Regions from separate parts of the Kluyvera intermedia genome, predicted to be linked through region 2. Evidence: predicted binding sites of a transcription regulator. Region 2 holds the regulator's gene; each other region holds the start of a gene.
The links. The regulator CRP, encoded in region 2, controls carbon source genes, mostly activating them, when cyclic AMP is high. The targets are predictions, from matches to a motif close to ATGTGANNNNNNTCACAT.
Positions count from the first base shown of each region.

Region 1: a site for CRP is predicted at 2,645-2,662, ahead of hpt (hypoxanthine phosphoribosyltransferase). Genes of this name have one in related genera too.
Region 3: a site for CRP is predicted at 2,451-2,468, ahead of U0026_RS07975 (mannitol dehydrogenase family protein). Genes of this name have one in related genera too.
Region 4: a site for CRP is predicted at 2,168-2,185, ahead of U0026_RS21020 (YjcB family protein). Genes of this name have one in related genera too.

Region 1 is NZ_CP139986.1:3,864,489-3,868,996, reverse strand. It holds gene U0026_RS18720 (hypothetical protein) at 1-117, shown strand, start outside; gene U0026_RS18715 (glucose/quinate/shikimate family membrane-bound PQQ-dependent dehydrogenase) at 194-2,584, opposite strand; gene hpt (hypoxanthine phosphoribosyltransferase) at 2,791-3,327, shown strand; gene can (carbonate dehydratase) at 3,455-4,117, opposite strand; gene U0026_RS18700 (ABC transporter ATP-binding protein) at 4,219-4,508, shown strand, end outside.
Region 2 is NZ_CP139986.1:469,470-473,977, forward strand. It holds gene U0026_RS02120 (YccS/YhfK family putative transporter) at 1-2,058, opposite strand, end outside; gene crp (cAMP-activated global transcriptional regulator CRP) at 2,111-2,743, opposite strand; gene U0026_RS02130 (OsmC family protein) at 3,048-3,452, shown strand; gene U0026_RS02135 (phosphoribulokinase) at 3,512-4,375, opposite strand; gene U0026_RS02140 (YheU family protein) at 4,433-4,508, opposite strand, start outside.
Region 3 is NZ_CP139986.1:1,662,362-1,666,869, reverse strand. It holds gene U0026_RS07990 (YkgJ family cysteine cluster protein) at 1-151, opposite strand, end outside; gene yeiP (elongation factor P-like protein YeiP) at 306-878, shown strand; gene uxuA (mannonate dehydratase) at 1,162-2,352, opposite strand; gene U0026_RS07975 (mannitol dehydrogenase family protein) at 2,560-4,026, shown strand; gene U0026_RS07970 (CobW family GTP-binding protein) at 4,144-4,508, shown strand, end outside.
Region 4 is NZ_CP139986.1:4,366,886-4,371,393, forward strand. It holds gene U0026_RS21005 (NCS2 family permease) at 1-782, opposite strand, end outside; gene soxR (redox-sensitive transcriptional activator SoxR) at 1,180-1,638, opposite strand; gene soxS (superoxide response transcriptional regulator SoxS) at 1,726-2,055, shown strand; gene U0026_RS21020 (YjcB family protein) at 2,311-2,592, shown strand; gene U0026_RS21025 (MltF family protein) at 2,731-4,245, shown strand; gene ssb1 (single-stranded DNA-binding protein SSB1) at 4,451-4,508, opposite strand, start outside.

The DNA of each region.
Region 1 (4,508 bases), 1.3 Mb from region 2:
ATGACATCGCAAAACGATAAAGCGGTGCAGGTGGCGTTCAATATGACCAAAGATTTGGTTGAGCAGTATCAGGATGCGGCGAAGGCTTCGTTACTGTCGCTGAAATTTACTCAATAAGCGCTACTACTTATCCACCCATAAAAAAACGCCCGCATGGTTTGCGGGCGTTTTTAATGATGACGAGAGAGGAAACTTACTTCGCGTCGTCAGGTAAAGCGTAAGCCACGATATAATCGCCCATCTTGGTGCCAAACGAGCCGTGACCGCCTGCGGAGATGACCACGTACTGCTTGCCATCCACTTCATAGGTCATTGGTGTCGCCTGACCGCCCGCTGGCAGACGTCCCTGCCACAGTTTCTCGCCGTTGCTCATGTTGAACGCACGCAGATAGTTATCTGCGGTACCCGCGATGAACAGGACGTTACCGGCTGTGGAAATTGGGCCGCCCAGCATCGGCATACCCAGATTAAACGGCAGCTGAACCGGCATTGGGAAGGGCAGACTATCCTGCGGCGTACCCAGACGTTTTTTCCACACAACCTGATTGGTTTTCAGATCCAACGCAGAAATGTAACCCCAGGCTGGCTGTTTACACGGCAGGCCAAACGGCGACAGGAATGCGTTTAGCGTGACGCCAAACGGCACGCCATACTGTGGCTGAATACCAGACTCGGTACCGCTGGATTTCGCATCTTTCGGCGGCTCCATCGGGTTACCCGGGCCACGTGGGATCAGTTTTGACACAAACGGCAGCGCCATTGGGTTGGCAATTGCTACCTGACGGTTCGGATCGACAGAGATACCGCCCCATTCAAACATCCCCAGGTTACCCGGGAATACCAGTGTGCCTTGCTCAGACGGTGGGGTGAAGATGCCTTCATAGCGCATCTGGTGGAACATCACGCGGCACACCAGTTGGTCAAACATGGTGGCGCCCCACATATCCGCGCCGGTCAGATCTTTCTTCGGACGGAAACTCAAATCAGAGAATGGCTGGGTTTTGCTGACGTAATCGCCTTTTGCCGCACCCTGTGGAACCGGTTTTTCCGGAGCCGGAACCACCAGTTCGCCGTTACGACGATCCAGCACGAAGATGTTGCCGGTTTTTGCTGGAGCATAAACCACCGGAACGGTTTTACCGTTGACGGTGATATCCGCCAGCGTCGGCTGTGACGGCATGTCCATATCCCACAGATCGTGGTGAACGGTCTGATAGCTCCACACCAGTTTACCGGTCGTCGCATTCAGCGCCACAATCGAACTGGCGTAGCGTTCCTGCTCCGGCGTACGGTTACCACCCCAGATATCCGGCGTGGTCACGCCCATCGGCAGGTAAACCAGATCCAGCTTCTTATCATAGGCAGCAGGTGCCCAGGAGTTCGGCGAGTTCAGGGAGTAATGATGCTCATCACCCGGGATAACATTCGGATCTTTAGCACCCGGATCGAACGCCCACAGCAGCTTACCGCTGTTGATGTCGAAGCCACGGATAACGCCAGACGGCTCACGAGTAGAGAAGTTATCGGTGACCGCCCCGGCAATCACAATCACTTTATCGGTGACGATAGGTGGTGAAGTCGGTTCATACATGCCAGGCGTGGTGACCGGCATATTGGTTTGCAGATTGAGAATACCTTTGTTGGCAAAGGACTCACACGGCTTACCGGTATCAGCATTCAGCGCAAACAAGCGACCGTCGTTGACCGGCAGAATAATGCGGCGCGGACAATCGGCAACCACGTCAGGTGACGCATTGTCGGTGGTGGCTTCATGGTAAGACACGCCGCGACAGGTCACGTGCTGGAAGCTCGGGTCGGTACCCAGTTGTGGGTCAAAGTGCCACTTCTCTTTACCGGTGGCCGCGTCGAGCGCGAACACGCGCTGGTGAGCGGTACACAGGTAGAGCATGTTACCGATTTTAATCGGCGTGACCTCGTTGGTAATTTCACCCGGATCGTTTGGCTGCTTCAGATCGCCGGTGCGGAATACCCACGCTTCCTTCAGCTTGTGCACGTTCTCGGCGTTAATCTGCTTGAGCGGCGAGAAACGCTGACCTTCCTGATTACGTCCGTAGGCTGGCCAATCCTGGTCGGCAACCGGTGAGATAGGTTCGGCAGGCGTGGCGTCAGCGCTCAGCGTGCCGTTAACCTCTTGCGGGTCGTTAAAGCCCGCCCAGGTGAGGATACCGGCACTGATCAACAGCACGACGAGGAGAGCGGAAACGGCACCACTGGAAGGAACGACCAGTCGACGCCAGACGAACGGCAAAATCAGCCATACGCCGAAGATGACCAGTACGTCGCTGCGCGGGGTCAACGCCCAGAAATCGAAGCCGACCTCCCAGACGCCCCAAATCATGGTGACGAGCAGCAGCGCGGCGTACAACCACAGCGCCGAGCGCTTCGCACGCCATAACATTGCGGTAATACCCAACATCACCACGCCGGCGATAGGGTAGTACCAGGAGCCGCCGATAGCGACCAGCCAGATACCGCCGATTAACAGATACAGCCCGCAGAATGCGGCAAAGAGGGCTGTTAGCCTCACGAGTAACCGTGATTGTTGATATTTTGTTTCTGCCATAGAAATGTGCCCGTTTTGTTTTGTTAATTATTGCTTTCATTTCATTATAGGATTTAACAAGTGTGATCGAAATCACAAATTGAGCTTTATTATCGAATTAGCCGCCTGATTCGTTTTGCTGGTATACTTTCCCGCTTGCTGATCAACCTTGTGGCTCTGGGCTAACAGGTTGAGTGATGTACATTTAAAATCATGTGGTTAGTTAAATGAAACATACTGTTGAAGTGATGATCCCGGAAGCGGAGATCAAAGCGCGTATCGCCGAATTAGGTCATCTGATTAACGAGCGCTATAAAGATAGCGGCAGCGAAATGGTGCTGGTGGGTCTTCTGCGTGGCTCGTTCATGTTCATGGCTGACCTGTGCCGTGAAGTGCAGGTTCCGCACGAAGTCGATTTTATGACGGCCTCCAGCTATGGCAGCGGTATGTCTACCACTCGCGATGTGAAAATCCTCAAAGATCTCGACGAAGATATTCGTGGCAAAGACGTGCTTATCGTTGAAGACATTATCGACTCAGGTAACACCCTGTCGAAAGTGCGCGAGATTCTGCGCTTGCGTGAACCAAAGTCACTGGCGATTTGTACTCTGCTGGATAAACCGACCCGCCGCGAAGTTGAAGTGCCGGTTGAGTTTGTCGGCTTTGCCATCCCGGATGAGTTCGTGGTCGGTTATGGTATCGACTACGCTCAGCGTTATCGTCATCTGCCGTATGTGGGCAAAGTGGTGATGCTGGACGAGTAAGTTTGTCGCGGTGCCTGATGGCGCTGACGGTGGTATAGCCCGGCCGAGCATGGCGACGCCGGGATATGCACCGAACTGCCCCGGAGTCGGCGTTCCGCCTCGTCCGGGCTACAAGGGGTTATTGCCCTTATTTATGGTTGATGTGCTTGAGCTTGAGATTGGAAATCCCGTGGCGGTAACGCTGCTCCAGGGTTTCGCGGCTGGTGGCTGTTACGTCAAGATCGCGCAGCAGGCCGTCATGAATCCCATAAGCCCATCCGTGAATCATCACTTTCTGACCACGCTTCCATGCTGATTGCATGATGGTGGAGTGTCCCAGGTTATACACCTGTTCCATTACGTTCAGCTCGCAAAGCGTATCAAGACGACGTTCCGGCGGCATCTCGCCCAGCAATGAGCTATGTTTGAACCAGATATCGCGGATGTGCAGCAGCCAGTTGTCGATTAAACCCAGTTCCGGGTTTTCGATTGCCGCTTGAACGCCACCGCAGCCGTAGTGCCCGCAGATAATAATGTGTTCAACTTCCAGCACATCAACGGCATACTGCACCACGGAAAGGCAGTTAAGATCGGTGTGGATGACAAGGTTCGCCACATTGCGGTGAACAAACAGTTCGCCTGGCTCGAGCCCGGTCAGACGTTCGGCGGGTACGCGACTGTCTGAGCACCCAATCCATAAAAAGCGCGGCTTTTGCGCTTGCGACAGTTTCTCAAAAAATCCGGGATCCTCTTCTATCAGCATCTTTGACCATAGTGCATTGTTGCTGATGAGTGTATCTATGTCGTTCATGGAGGCATTAACCCAGTAATTTGCGTTGGGCTAATATAGGGCAACTCCTGATTTTTTAAAACCAGATATCAAGTATCAGAATGTAAGGTAAGCAAAAACCGATGACCATTGCACTGGAATTAGAGCAACTGACGAAGACCTATCCTGGCGGCTTACAGGCGCTGCGTGGGATAGATTTAAAAGTCGAAGCCGGTGATTTTTACGCGCTTCTGGGGCCGAACGGCGCAGGTAAATCAACGACCATCGGCATTATCAGTTCGCTGGTGAATAAAACTTCCGGGCGCGTCAGCGTCTTTGGCTACGACCTGCAAAAGGACGTGGTGAATGCCAAACGCCAGCTGGGACTGGTGCCGCAGGAATTTAACTTCAACCCATTTGAAACCGTGCAGCA
Region 2 (4,508 bases):
TAACCAGCCGCCATGACGTGGGCGCTGACGCCAGGCCACCGATGAGATGGTGTGCATGGTGTTCAGATGCCCCAGAATACGCTGGAGATGCTGTTCCATGGTGCTTAACGCCCCATGGGACAGCGCGTCCGGCGACTCCATAATGTTCACCTCGCCGCCACTGCCCGCCTCATCATACTCCAGACGCTGCTGACAGCGTTGTAGGGCAATTTCGCACGACTCCAGATACTGTTGCGCCAGATTCGGCGTCAGCATGGTGTGCTCGCGCGCAAGCGTCGTCATCGCGTTGATATGCTCGACGATAAACTGACTGTGGGTGACCCACAGTTTCATGTCTTCCAGATAACGCGGGTTAAAGCCCGGCTCCTGCATGGCCTGATTAAGGGTGTTGAACAGCGTATTGTGGGCCTGGTTTACGCGCATGCGCTGATACGCAAGCTTAGGGGCCTGTGGGTCTGGGCTTAGGATCAGACGAATGGCTTCCTGATCGGCCTCCAGCGCTGCCTGGGCACTTTGTCGCAGTTGACCGCTTTGCCATTGTGGCCACAGCCAGAGCATACCGCCGAAGGCAATCAGGCAGCCGATGATGGTGTCGATAAAGCGGGCAACGATAAACTGTTCACCATTTAACGTGAGAATTTGTAGGGTATATACCGCCGTGACGGTAAAACCAACGGTGGCCCAACCATAGCTGCGGCGAATAATCAGGTAGCTGCTGAGTGTGATAACCAGCATCCCGGCAAGCGCTAGCCCTTGTGGTGCGTGGAAGTGCAGGGCGATGGCTGCAATCACCAGACCAGCAAGCGTACCTGCTGCCCGATGGAAAATTCGTACGCGGGTTGCGCCATAGCCGTTTTGCGTTACCAGCAGTACCGTCATCAGGATCCAATACGGTTTTGGCAGATGCAGCGCTGTGCCCATCAGGCTAGCGATACTCAGCATGACGCTTAGCCTGCCCGCGTTGCGCAGGGCGGGGGATTTTAGCGACAGGTAGCTCTTGATTGCCGGGAACAACGGCAGGCGACGTTCTTTATCCGCCATCAGGTCTCGCGGATACAGTGGGCGCTGGGCTCGTAACACTCTGGCGATTCGGCTGAAGTGCCAGGCGCAGAACTGGCCGACCGGATTATCAGGATGTTGGTCAGCGATTTTTTCCAGCGCGCCAATCTGCTTGTCCATGGTGAAACGGCTAGGGTAGCGGTGGTAGAGAATATCATCCGCCAGCACGCGCAAACGTGCGGCGACGGTCTGAGCGTTCCAGCGGATCACTGCTTCCGCGTGGCTACGCTCAACGAGCTTTTGCACCTCTTCCGGCTGGTGCAGGCTAACGGAGATATGCTCCTGTAAATCCAGCCCTACCTGAAAAGCGCGCAGCAGGCGTTTGTAATCGTTGTGCTGGTTCGCCGCCAGCATGTGCAGCTGCTGGTAGCATTGGGAGATTAAATCCACCACCTTTTGCTGACGGTTTAACAGCGGTGGCAGCGCAGTGCTGGGGTCAGTATGCTGAGTCAGCAGGCTGTACTTGGCTTCACAGTAGTCGGCGAGCTGGCGATAGAGCAGGCTCAGCGATTCGCGCAGCGGCTGTTCGCGCCACATCCAGAACCACCACCAGTTAAATAATCCGTACCACAGTGTGCCGAGCGCATAGAGCAGTAGCGGCTGCCAGATAGGCATATTGCCCGCAAGACTGAGGGTGAAAATAGCGGCAATCAGCGAGGCGGGTAGCAGTCGTCCATGTAACGCGCTGATTTCAGCTGTCACCCCAAGTAAAAGGGCGAGCACGGTCAGGATGAGCGGTAGCGGGACCTCTTTTGCCAGTAATAGCTGTACCGCCAGACTGCATCCGGCAAACAGGCAGCCGCCGATAGTCAGACGTTTGAAAAAACGTTTATGCGGGGTATCAAGACCGGCGATATTGCAGCAAGCGGGAACTAACGAGAACAGCAGGCCTTGTTGAAGATGGCCGAAGAGCAGGCCAATGGCGACCGGCAAACATAACACCAGCGTTTGCCGCAGTGCATAGTTGACTTCCGGGTGGTAAATCAGCCTGCGCCACATGAGGGGAAACAAAAACGGCATACTGCGTTAGCACTATGCCGTTTTGGCTGGATCAGCGGGTGCCGTAGACGACAATCGTTTTGCCGTGTGCGGAGATCAGATTTTGATCTTCCAGCATTTTCAGAATACGGCCCACGGTTTCGCGGGAACAACCAACGATCTGACCGATTTCCTGACGGGTGATTTTAATCTGCATACCGTCTGGGTGGGTCATTGCGTCCGGCTGTTTGGCCAGATTCAGCAGGGTCTGGGCGATACGTCCGGTCACGTCCAGGAATGCCAGGTTGCCGACTTTTTCAGAGGTAATCTGCAGACGACGTGCCATTTGCGAAGACAAACGCATCAGGATGTCTGGGTTTACCTGAATCAGCTGACGGAATTTTTTATAAGAGATTTCAGCAACTTCACAAGCGGTTTTTGCCCGTACCCATGCGCTGCGTTCCTGGCCTTCTTCGAACAGGCCTAACTCGCCGATAAAGTCACCCTGGTTGAGGTAAGAGAGGATCATCTCTTTGCCTTCTTCATCCTTGATGAGTACAGCCACTGAGCCTTTGACGATGTAATACAGCGTTTCAGCTTTTTCACCCTGGTGAATCAGCGTGCTCTTCGATGGGTACTTATGAATATGGCAATGAGACAAGAACCATTCGAGAGTCGGGTCTGTTTGCGGTTTGCCAAGCACCATGCGCGGTTATCCTCTGTTATAAGCTCTTCCCAGCGGCAAAAACATTGCAGCCACTGGTTGCAATAGTATCCTTCCCGTTACCTGGGAAGTCGGCTGTCGAATCGTGCCGCAGCCTGTAATGTGATGTCCTCTGCATACATGCAGTACGTTTATGTATTACCGTAGCATCCCGACTGTTTTAGCATAGCTTTCGGCGCGTGTCTCCTGGTGTCTCGCTTCAGCATGACGGCGATCGCCTTCCATTGCGAGAATTGTTATGTACGCGTAATCTGAGAAGAAAATTGCAACCTGGGAGTTAAATAATATGCAAGCGCGTGTGAAATGGATTGAAGGCTTAACCTTCCTCGGTGAGTCCGCTTCAGGCCACCAGATTTTGATGGACGGCAACTCGGGTGATAAAGCCCCAAGCCCGATGGAAGTGGTCCTGATGGCAGCCGGTGGCTGTAGTGCAATTGATGTGGTTTCCATTTTGCAAAAGGGTCGCAATGACGTCACTGATTGCGAAGTGAAACTGACTTCCGAACGTCGTGAAGAGGCGCCGCGCCTGTTCACACATATCAACCTGCACTTCATCGTGACGGGTAAGGATCTTAAAGATGCCGCGGTTGCTCGTGCGGTGTCCCTGTCTGCTGAGAAATACTGCTCGGTTGCGCTGATGCTCGAAAAAGCGGTGAATATCACCCACTCTTATGAAGTGATTGAAGGCTAATTGCATATGACACGTAGCCCGGCCAAGCGCAGCGCCGCCGGGAACGCTGTTAACGCCGTTTAGCTTCTTCCTTCCATCAAACGCTGCACCAGCGGCATCATGATGAGCTCCATCGCCAGCCCGAGCTTGCCGCCGGGAACCACCAGCGTATTCATGTGCGAAATAAACGATCCTTGCAGCATCGCCAGCAGCCACGGGTAATCGATGTTATCAAGATTACGGAAGTGAATGACCACAAAGCTCTCATCGAGCGATGGAATGCTTTTGGCGGCGAAAGGGTTTGAAGTATCGACCGTCGGGACGCGCTGGAAGTTGATATGTGTGCGGGAAAATTGCGGCGTAATGTAGTTGATGTAGTCCTCCATCGAACGCACCACCGAATCCATCACCGCTTCACGCGAGTGCCCGCGCTCGCTGGTGTCGCGGATCATTTTCTGGATCCACTCAAGGTTAACGATAGGCACCACGCCCACCAACAAATCCACATGGCGCGCGACATCATTTTGTGGCGTCACTACGCCGCCGTGTAGCCCTTCATAGAACAAGACATCGGTTGGCTCCTGCAAGGGTTGCCAGGGGGTGAACGTTCCCGGCACCTGATTCCACGGCACGGCTTCATCGTAAGTGTGTAAATACTTGCGCGACTGGCCGCTACCGTTAACACCATAGTCGCGGAAAGTTTGTTCCAGCAGGCCAAAGTCGTTGGCGTCTGGGCCGAAATAGCTGATATGCCGACCGGCATCGCGTGCCTTACGGATTGCCATGTCCATTTCCGGACGGGTATAACGGTGGAAGCTGTCACCTTCAACTTCTGCGGCACGCAGGTTAAGTTGACCAAAAATTTTTCGGAATGCCAGGCTGGTGGTGGTGGTTCCTGCACCGCTGGAGCCGGTCACGGCAATAACTGGGTGTTTGGCAGACATGCGAATAACTCCTGAACAGACTACAGGAAGCCAATTAGCCTCCTGCAATAAGTATAGTTAACCGCGAAATTGGTTACGGGGCATGATGTTGACGGTCTCGTGAAGTTCAGACCAGACCAGCACCGCTTCGCCT
Region 3 (4,508 bases), 1.2 Mb from region 2:
GGCGCAAAGGTGAGCCAAAGATTTTACAACGTTGAAGTTCATCTAATTGAATGCATGGCGTATTAGCAGGTTTGCCATGCGGCATACCCGGAATCGGACTGGATATAGAAGGTGCGGTGCAGCAAGCGCCGCAGTCTGGACGACATTCCATCGCGGGCTCTGGATTTGAGGATTGAGTCAGTTGTGGCGCACAGTACCACCTTTTGGTCAGCGATGGCAAAAGCCTTTAATTCCTCTTGCCTGAAACGCCCGGCACGAGTACTTTTACGCGATATTTTCGACACCCTTTTCACAGGATAACTGCAATGCCAAGAGCGAACGAAATCAAAAAAGGTATGGTGCTGAATTACAACGGCAAGCTGCTGATTGTAAAAAACATTGATATTCAGTCACCGAGCGCCCGTGGCGCGGCAACGCTGTACAAAATGCGTTTTTCCGACGTCAGCACCGGTCTGAAAGTGGAAGAACGCTTTAAAGGCGACGACATGGTCGATACCGTGACCTTAAACCGCCGCTTCGTTGACTTCTCTTACATTGATGGCAACGAGTACGTGTTCATGGATAAAGAAGACTATACCCCGTATATCTTCGCTCACGATCAGATTGCTGATGAACTGCAGTTCATCCCAGAAGGTGGTATGCCGGATATGCAGGTTCTACTGTGGGACGGCCAGGTTCTGGCGCTGGAATTGCCGCAGACGGTGGATCTGGAAATCACCGAAACCGCACCGGGCATTAAAGGGGCTTCTGCAAGCTCCCGTACTAAACCTGCTACCCTGACCACCGGTCTGGTTGTTCAGGTGCCTGAGTACCTGACCACCGGTGAGAAAATTCGCGTTCATATCGAAGAAAAACGCTATATGTGCCGCGCGGACTAATCACGACACCCGGAGTCGATGCTAGCGGCATCTCGTCCGGGCCAGCGGGCGTAGCCGGCATCCGGCAACGTGCACTGTTATGCCTGATGGCGCTGCGCTTATCAGTCCTGCGATAGCGCGCATGGGTAGCACTGCCGAGCGAATGCGACGCCGGGATGAAGCACCGCACATCGCCCCATAAAAAAGGACAGCCGTTTGGCTGTCCTTTTTTGTTGCTGCCAGATACTCCACACGGGCAAGCTTCGAGGCCCAAAGCCGCACCAGTGTGAAGAGAAATCCTCGATTACAGCAGGTCGCGGAATTTGGTCATTTTCAGCGCCAGTTCAACGCCGCGCACTTCCGCCAACCCTTTCAGGCGACCAATCGCCGAGTACCCCGGGTTGGTTTTCTTCTTCAGGTCGTCCAGCATTTGGTGACCGTGGTCAGGACGCATTGGAATTGGGCGCAGATCGCCCGCTTTCTTACGGCGTTGCTCTTCGGTCAAAATCGCGTCAACAACCGCCACCATGTTTACATCACCCTGTAAGTGTGCGCCTTCATGGAAGGTTTTCGGGTTTTCTTCACGGCAGGTCGAACGCAGGTGCGTAAAGTGGATACGATCGCCAAAAGTCTCGATCATTTTCACCAGATCGTTGTCTGCGCGTACGCCGTAAGAACCGGTACACATGGTAAAACCGTTATTAATACTGTCGACGGTCTCTTTCAACCACTGCATATCTTCAATGGTAGAGATAATGCGTGGCAGACCGAGGATTGGACGCGGTGGATCGTCCGGATGAACGGCCAGACGTACGCCCGCTTCTTCAGCAACCGGCACAATCGCACGCAGGAATACGGCCATATTTTCACGCAGCTGATCTTTGCTGATGTGATCGTATTCCGCCAGACGCGCGCGGAACTGGTCAAGGGTATACCCCTCTTCCGCACCAGGCAGGCCCGCGATGATGTTGCGGGTCAATTTGGTGACTTCCGCTTCGCTCATCGCATTAAAATAGGCCAGCGCCTGACGTTGTTCTTCGTCGGTATAATCGTTTTGCGCACCGTTACGTTTGAGGATATGCAGTTCGAATGCGGCAAAGGCAATCTGATCAAAACGCAGGGCTTTAGAGCCGTCTGCCAGCGTGTACTCAAGGTCGGTACGCGTCCAATCGAGGATTGGCATGAAGTTGTAGCACACGGTATCAATACCGCACACCGCGAGGTTACGGATGCTCTGCTGATAGTTAGCAATCCAGGTCTGGCACTGGCCAGAGCCGGTTTTGATATCTTCATGCACCGGGATACTTTCAACGACCGACCAGGTCAGCCCTTTTTCAGCCAGCACAGCCTGACGCTGTTTAATTTCGTCAACAGGCCATACCTGACCGTTAGGAATGTGGTGCAAAGCCGTTACAACACCCGTTGCGCCAGCCTGACGCACATCATCAAGAGATACCGGATCGTTCGGGCCGTACCAACGCCAGGTTTGTTCCATTGCCTCACCTCAAATAAAGTTGTTATACCAATAAAATCACCGTTAATGACGACTACCATACAGGCTTATTTATGACGGTCAAACAATCCGCCTGGATTGATTGATCCAGCTCACATTAACGCGATAAATACGGCACACCAATTTGATTTGCTGTCATATAACTTTACACTGCCGACGTTAATTAATGGTTAATCGGATGTGTAGATAATGAAGACAATAGCCTCCAGCACCCTTCCCGCAAACGTGCAGTTACCACAATATGCCAGGCAACAACTACGTTCGCGCATTGTGCACTTCGGTTTTGGTGCCTTTCATCGTGCGCACCAGGCGTTGCTGACCAACCGAGTACTGAATCAGCACGGTGGCGACTGGGGCATTTGTGAAATTAGCCTGTTCAGCGGCGATGTACTGATGAGTCAGCTGCGTCAGCAGGATCATCTGTTTACCGTGATGGAAAAAAGCGCAGCCGGTAACCAGCCGATTATCGTTGGTGCGGTGAACGAGTGTCTGAACGCTAAGCTGGACTCATTGGCGGCTATTATCGAAAAATTCTGCGAACCGCAGGTGGCGATTGTGTCATTGACCATCACCGAGAAAGGCTATTGCATCGACCCGGCAACAGGGCATCTGGATCTGACTCAGCCGCGCATCATTCACGATCTCCATTCACCGACGGAGCCTCATTCTGCGCCCGGGATCCTCGTTGAAGCCCTGCATCGCCGCCGCGAACGCGGTCTGCCAGCATTTACCGTTCTCTCCTGCGATAACATTCCCGACAACGGTCACGTGGTGAAAAACGCGGTGCTGGATATGGCTAAGCAGCGTTCCCCGCAGCTAGCAAACTGGATTGCTGAACATGTCAGCTTTCCGGGCACCATGGTTGACCGTATCGTTCCCGCCGCAACCAAAGACTCACTGGCGGAAATCACCCGCGAGCTCGGCGTAGAAGATCCGTGCGCCATTAGCTGCGAACCGTTTATTCAGTGGGTAATAGAAGATAACTTCGTCGCCGGTCGCCCGGATTGGGGCAGCGTTGGCGCACAGATGGTCGATGATGTTCTCCCGTGGGAAGAGATGAAGCTACGCATGCTAAACGGTAGCCATTCATTCCTCGCGTATCTGGGCTATCTGGCGGGCTATGCGCACATCAGCGACTGTATGCAGGATGCCTCATTTCGTCGTGCCGCGCGCCATTTGATGATGGCGGAACAGGCGCCGACATTACGCATCACCCATGTTGATTTCGATGCCTATGCCGACAGTCTGATTGAGCGTTTCAGTAACCCGGCATTGCAGCACCGCACCTGGCAAATCGCCATGGACGGCAGTCAAAAGCTTCCCCAGCGGTTACTTGACGGTATTCGTATCCATCTAAACGAAGGCTCTCGCTGGTCGCTGCTGGCGCTGGGTGTTGCCGCCTGGATGCGCTATGTCAGCGGCACGGACGATGCCGGGAATACCATTGATATCCGCGACCCACTGGCTGAAAAAATTCACAACCTTGTGAGCAACAGCAGCAATGACAGCCGCGTCGAAGCGTTACTGACCTTACAGGAAATTTTTGGTCGCGACCTACCCGCCAATCCGCAATTCGTGCAGGCAATTGAAGGCGCATGGCAAACGCTGGTTCAGCAAGGTGCCCGTCAGGCGCTGTTGACCGCACTTAACGGATAACGCAAATCCCCCCTCGGTGAGTCAGCGCAGGTTGGCTCACCGGAAAGCTTTGCTTTGCGTCACGTTTTCGCCAGGATAAAGTTGTCGCGTTAATACTCTTTATCCTCTGGAGTTTTCGTGACTAAAACCAATCTAATTACCGGCTTTCTCGGCAGCGGGAAAACGACCTCTATCCTCCACCTGCTCGCCCATAAACCCGCCGACGAAAAATGGGCCGTACTGGTCAATGAGTTTGGCGAAGTCGGTATCGACGGCGCGCTATTAGCCGATAGTGGAGCCTTACTCAAAGAGATCCCCGGTGGCTGTATGTGCTGCGTCAATGGTCTGCCGATGCAGGTGGGTTTGAACACCCTGCTACGCCAAGGCAAACCTGACCGTCTGCTGATTGAGCCCACGGGCCTTGGTCACCCCAAACAAATCCTCGACCTGTTAACCGCTCCCGTATATGAACCGTGGATAGATCTGCGTGCCACGGTGTGCGT
Region 4 (4,508 bases), 840 kb from region 2:
ACGCTTGGCAGCACGATTGGGTTCAGGGCCCCCATGATATCCAGGCTACCGATAAGCGAGTTGCCGTTGTCATCACTCAGGGATGGCATGGCGAAGATGCCAGAGAAGTGCACGTTGGGATCGAAAATCAGGCCAACAATGGAGATACCGATGATGGTCAGCAGAATACCGCCTGGCACCTTCAGTTTTTCCAGACCGATGATCATCGCCAGACCAATCAGCGTCATGATAACCGGGAAGCTATCGAATTTGCCCAGCGCAACCGGCAGACCTTCAATGGGGTTTTTAACAACCATGCCCACGCCGTTAGCGGCAATCAGCAGCAGGAACAGACCAATACCGATACCGGTGCCGTGCGCAATGCCCTGCGGCAAATTGCGCAAAATCCAGCTACGGATCCCAGAAGCAGAGATAATGGTAAACAGCACGCCCATCAGGAAGACGGCACCCAGAGCCACCGGAATGCTGATCTGCTGGCCCAGTACCAGGCTAAATGCGGTGAAGGCAGTCAGTGAAATGGCGCAGCCAATGGCTAGCGGCAGGTTTGCCCACAGACCCATGACAATTGAACCTACGCCCGCAACCAGACAGGTCGCGACGAAGACCGCGGCTGGCGGGAAGCCTGCTTTACCCAGCATACCCGGCACAACAATAACCGAGTACACCATTGCCAGGAAGGTCGTAAGACCGGCAACAATCTCCTGACGAACGGAGCTACCACGTGCAGAAATTTTAAACCAGGCGTCTAACGAACCGCCGGTACGCGCTGAAGGCGTAGACATAGAAAACATCCCCTGAGAGTTTTTATCATTCGTTCGTCTGCGTGGTGGAACATCCACTGCCAGTTAAGCGTCATCTCCTTGTGCTACATTGCGGCAATAGGGGAGCCACAAAAAAGCAAACGATTAACTCCGCGCAGACAAAACGATAATCGGAAGTCCCCATTTGCGCGTTTGCGCAATGAGGTGAGCCTGTCGTTTTCGACGTAAGATGCGTCCGAAAATTCGAGGCAAACGATTATCTGGCTTTTATACCCTCTTTTTCAACAGAAGTTTGCCCTGCTGTATCAAAATTAACGATTGCCGATGAAGAATTCACCAACCCATGCGCAAACGTTATCGTTAATGCGCAATCTGGCAACAATTCTGTGGCATAAATGTCGCAATCACCCGGCATGGATTATTCGTCTTCTAACAGTCGCGCACCGGTGCCCTCTTCACCCAATTTATCACCTGGGTTACGCAACGGGCAGTCACGCAATGACATACAACCGCAACCAATGCAGCCGTTGAGTTGATCGCGCAGCGCTTCCATGGCGTGGATGCGTTTATCCAGCTCTTCGCGCCATTGGGTGGTGAAATGCTTCCAGTCTTTCGGCCCCAGCGTGTGGTTTTCCGGTAGAACGCGCAGAGATTCACCAATGGTGCCGAGCGGGATCCCTAAGCGCTGGGCAATTTTAATAATCGCCACGTAGCGCAAAACATCGCGCTTATAGCGCCGCTGATTGCCGCTGTTTCTCGTGCTGCGAATCAGCCCTTTGCTTTCATAAAAATGTAACGCAGATACCGCTACGCCAGTTCGTTTCGCTACTTCACCCGGTGAAAGCAGCGTTTTTATTCTCGTCGATTTTTTTTCCATAATCCGCTTTACCTCAAGTTAACTTGAGGAATTATACTCGCCCTCAGAACAGAAATCGACGCGAAAATAGACAACGGGGAGAGCCTTATGTCCCATCGGGAAATTATTCAGACGCTTATTGAATGGATAGATGAACATATCGAGCAACCGCTTAATATCGATATCGTGGCCAAAAAATCCGGCTATTCGAAGTGGTACCTGCAACGGATGTTCCGCACCGTGATGCATCAAACGTTGGGTGATTACATTCGCCAGCGGCGTCTGTTGCTGGCGGCGGAAGCGCTGCGCACCACCCAGCGACCCATCTTCGATATCGCGATGGATCTGGGTTACGTTTCGCAGCAGACGTTTTCCCGCGTATTCCGCCGTGAATTCGACCGTACACCGACAGCCTATCGTCATCAGATCTCCGCTTAATATGCCTCTTTGCTGCCGTCGCACACCGCGCGGCAGCACCATTCCCATACCCTTTTAACGGTTATTTTACTGACAAAAATCCTGCGCCCGCCTCTGGTGAATAAAACAACAAACGTGATATAGTTCACAAAATAGAATGAAACAGAAACAGCGTTTCATCTCGTTTGATGCCTTCAGATAGCCAGAGCGCCTCGTGCCTCAGTGAACAACGCGCTGTCAGGGCAATGTCTTGTTTATCTCTGAGGATAAGGTTTCATGGTTTCCATTACCGCAGGCGTCGCGCTGCTACGTTGGCCGTTAACCAGCGCAGTACTGATGTTTATCGCCAGTACCCTGAAGATTCAACTTCGTAAATCAGACTACGCCGGGCTGGCAGTGATCAGCGGTATGCTGGGTGTCGCAGCAGCTTGCTGGTTCGCGACGGGCTTACTGGGGATTACTCTGGTGGATATTTCGACCATCTTTAATAACATCAAAGATGTGATGGTTGAAGTGATGAGTCATGCGCCGCCTGAATGGCCGGTGCCGATGTATTGAGTGCTGATGAAACTGCTAAAACCCCGATTTATCGGGGTTTTTTATTGCCCAAATTCACCAGGGAAAACCCTTTCCACACCAGGTGTTTTACTCTCCATCGACTAAAATAAACGGATGCGCCCTGCGGAGTGCCGCACCATGAACACCGTCCCTTTCTATCGTTTTATCATTCCCTGCCTCAGCGTTCTGCTGCTTCAACCCGCTTATGCTGCCTCGACGGAGAGTGAGCCTTCCGACACTCTAGAGGTCAATATCGAAACGATCATGCAGCCGTGGACGGGCGATCTTCCCGGCATGCAAGACCGACGAGTGATCCGGGTGTTGACCACCTACAGCAAGACCTTTTTTTTCATCACCAAAGGCCAGCAGCGCGGGGCAACTCACGATATTTTCGCTGCGTTTGAACAAAGCCTTAACGCGCAGTTGGCAAAAGATAAAAAGCTGAAGCAGCGCCATCTTAAGGTACGTATTATCTTCGTCCCGGTAACGCGAGATACGCTTTTTAGCGCCCTCAATGAAGGTAAAGGGGATATCGCGGCCGCAAACCTGACCATCACCCCTTCCCGCCAAAAAGAGGTCGCCTTCACCGAGCCACTCTACTCCGGGATCAAGGAGTTACTGATCTCAGGCCCCGCCTCTCCACAGGTAAAAAACCTCGACGATCTCTCCGGCAAGACGGTATTTGTGCGTCTTTCATCAAGCTATTACGAAAGCGTGCTTACCCTAAATGCGCGTTTCGCCAAAGAGAAGCGCCCTCCGGTAACCATCAAACCCGCTCCCGAAGCACTGGAAGATGAGGATTTACTGGAGATGCTTAACGCGGGGCTTATCCCTCTGACCGTGGTCGACCGCCATAAAGCCGTATTCTGGAAACAGGTATTCCCCAAAATTGAGGTACACGAAAAGGTGGTGCTCCGAGATGACGGCAGCATTGCCTGGGCCGTGCGTAAAAATAATCCGAAGCTGCTGGCTGAGCTGAATGATTTTGTCAAAGACCACCGCCAGGGCAGTACGCTGGGTAATACACTTTTGTTGCGCTATCTGAAGAGCGCAAGCTATGTCAAAAATGTCGCCGCAGAGAGGGAGCGACGCAAGTTTCTCAAGATGGTGGAGGTGTTTAGAAAATATGGCGACCGTTATGATGTTGACTGGCTATTGATGGCCGCGCAGGGATATCAGGAATCACGGCTCGATCAGTCGGTACGCAGCCATGTTGGGGCGATTGGCGTGATGCAGGTGATGCCAAAAACCGGTAAAGAGTTGAAGGTGGGCGACATCAAACAGCTGGATCCCAATATTCATGCTGGGGTGAAATATATGCGCTGGATGATCGATCGCTACTATGCCGATGAACCCATGACGCAGCTAGATAAGGCACTGTTTTCCTTCGCCTCCTATAATGCTGGGCCAGCGCGTATTGCTCGCCTGCGAGTGGAAACGAAGAAGCGTGACTTTGATCCCAATATCTGGTTTGGCAACGTCGAGAACCTTGCCGCTGAGAAAATTGGTGCAGAGACAGTGACCTACGTCAGCAACATCTATAAATACTACATCGCTTATCGGCTGATTCTTGACGAGATGAACCGCAAGCGGGTGGCGACGGGAAAGCCACCGATTCTGCCCGTGCTCAATGAAACATCAATGGCCAACTGAGGGCGTGATCGCCTCCACTGAATTACCTATCGTAGACCGGATAATGCATTTACGCCGCTGCACGGTTGTACCTGATGGCGCTTTGCTTATCATGCCTACCCAGAGCCGACGATAATCGACACCGTAGTCTGAGACGGTCTGCCCCAAAAACAAAAAACCCTGCCGAAGCAGGGTTTCATATTCTGAGTTCGCGAAAACGCGAGTCTTAGAATGGGATATCGTCGTCGAAGTCCATTGGTGGTTCGTTAGACTGTGCCGGTGCA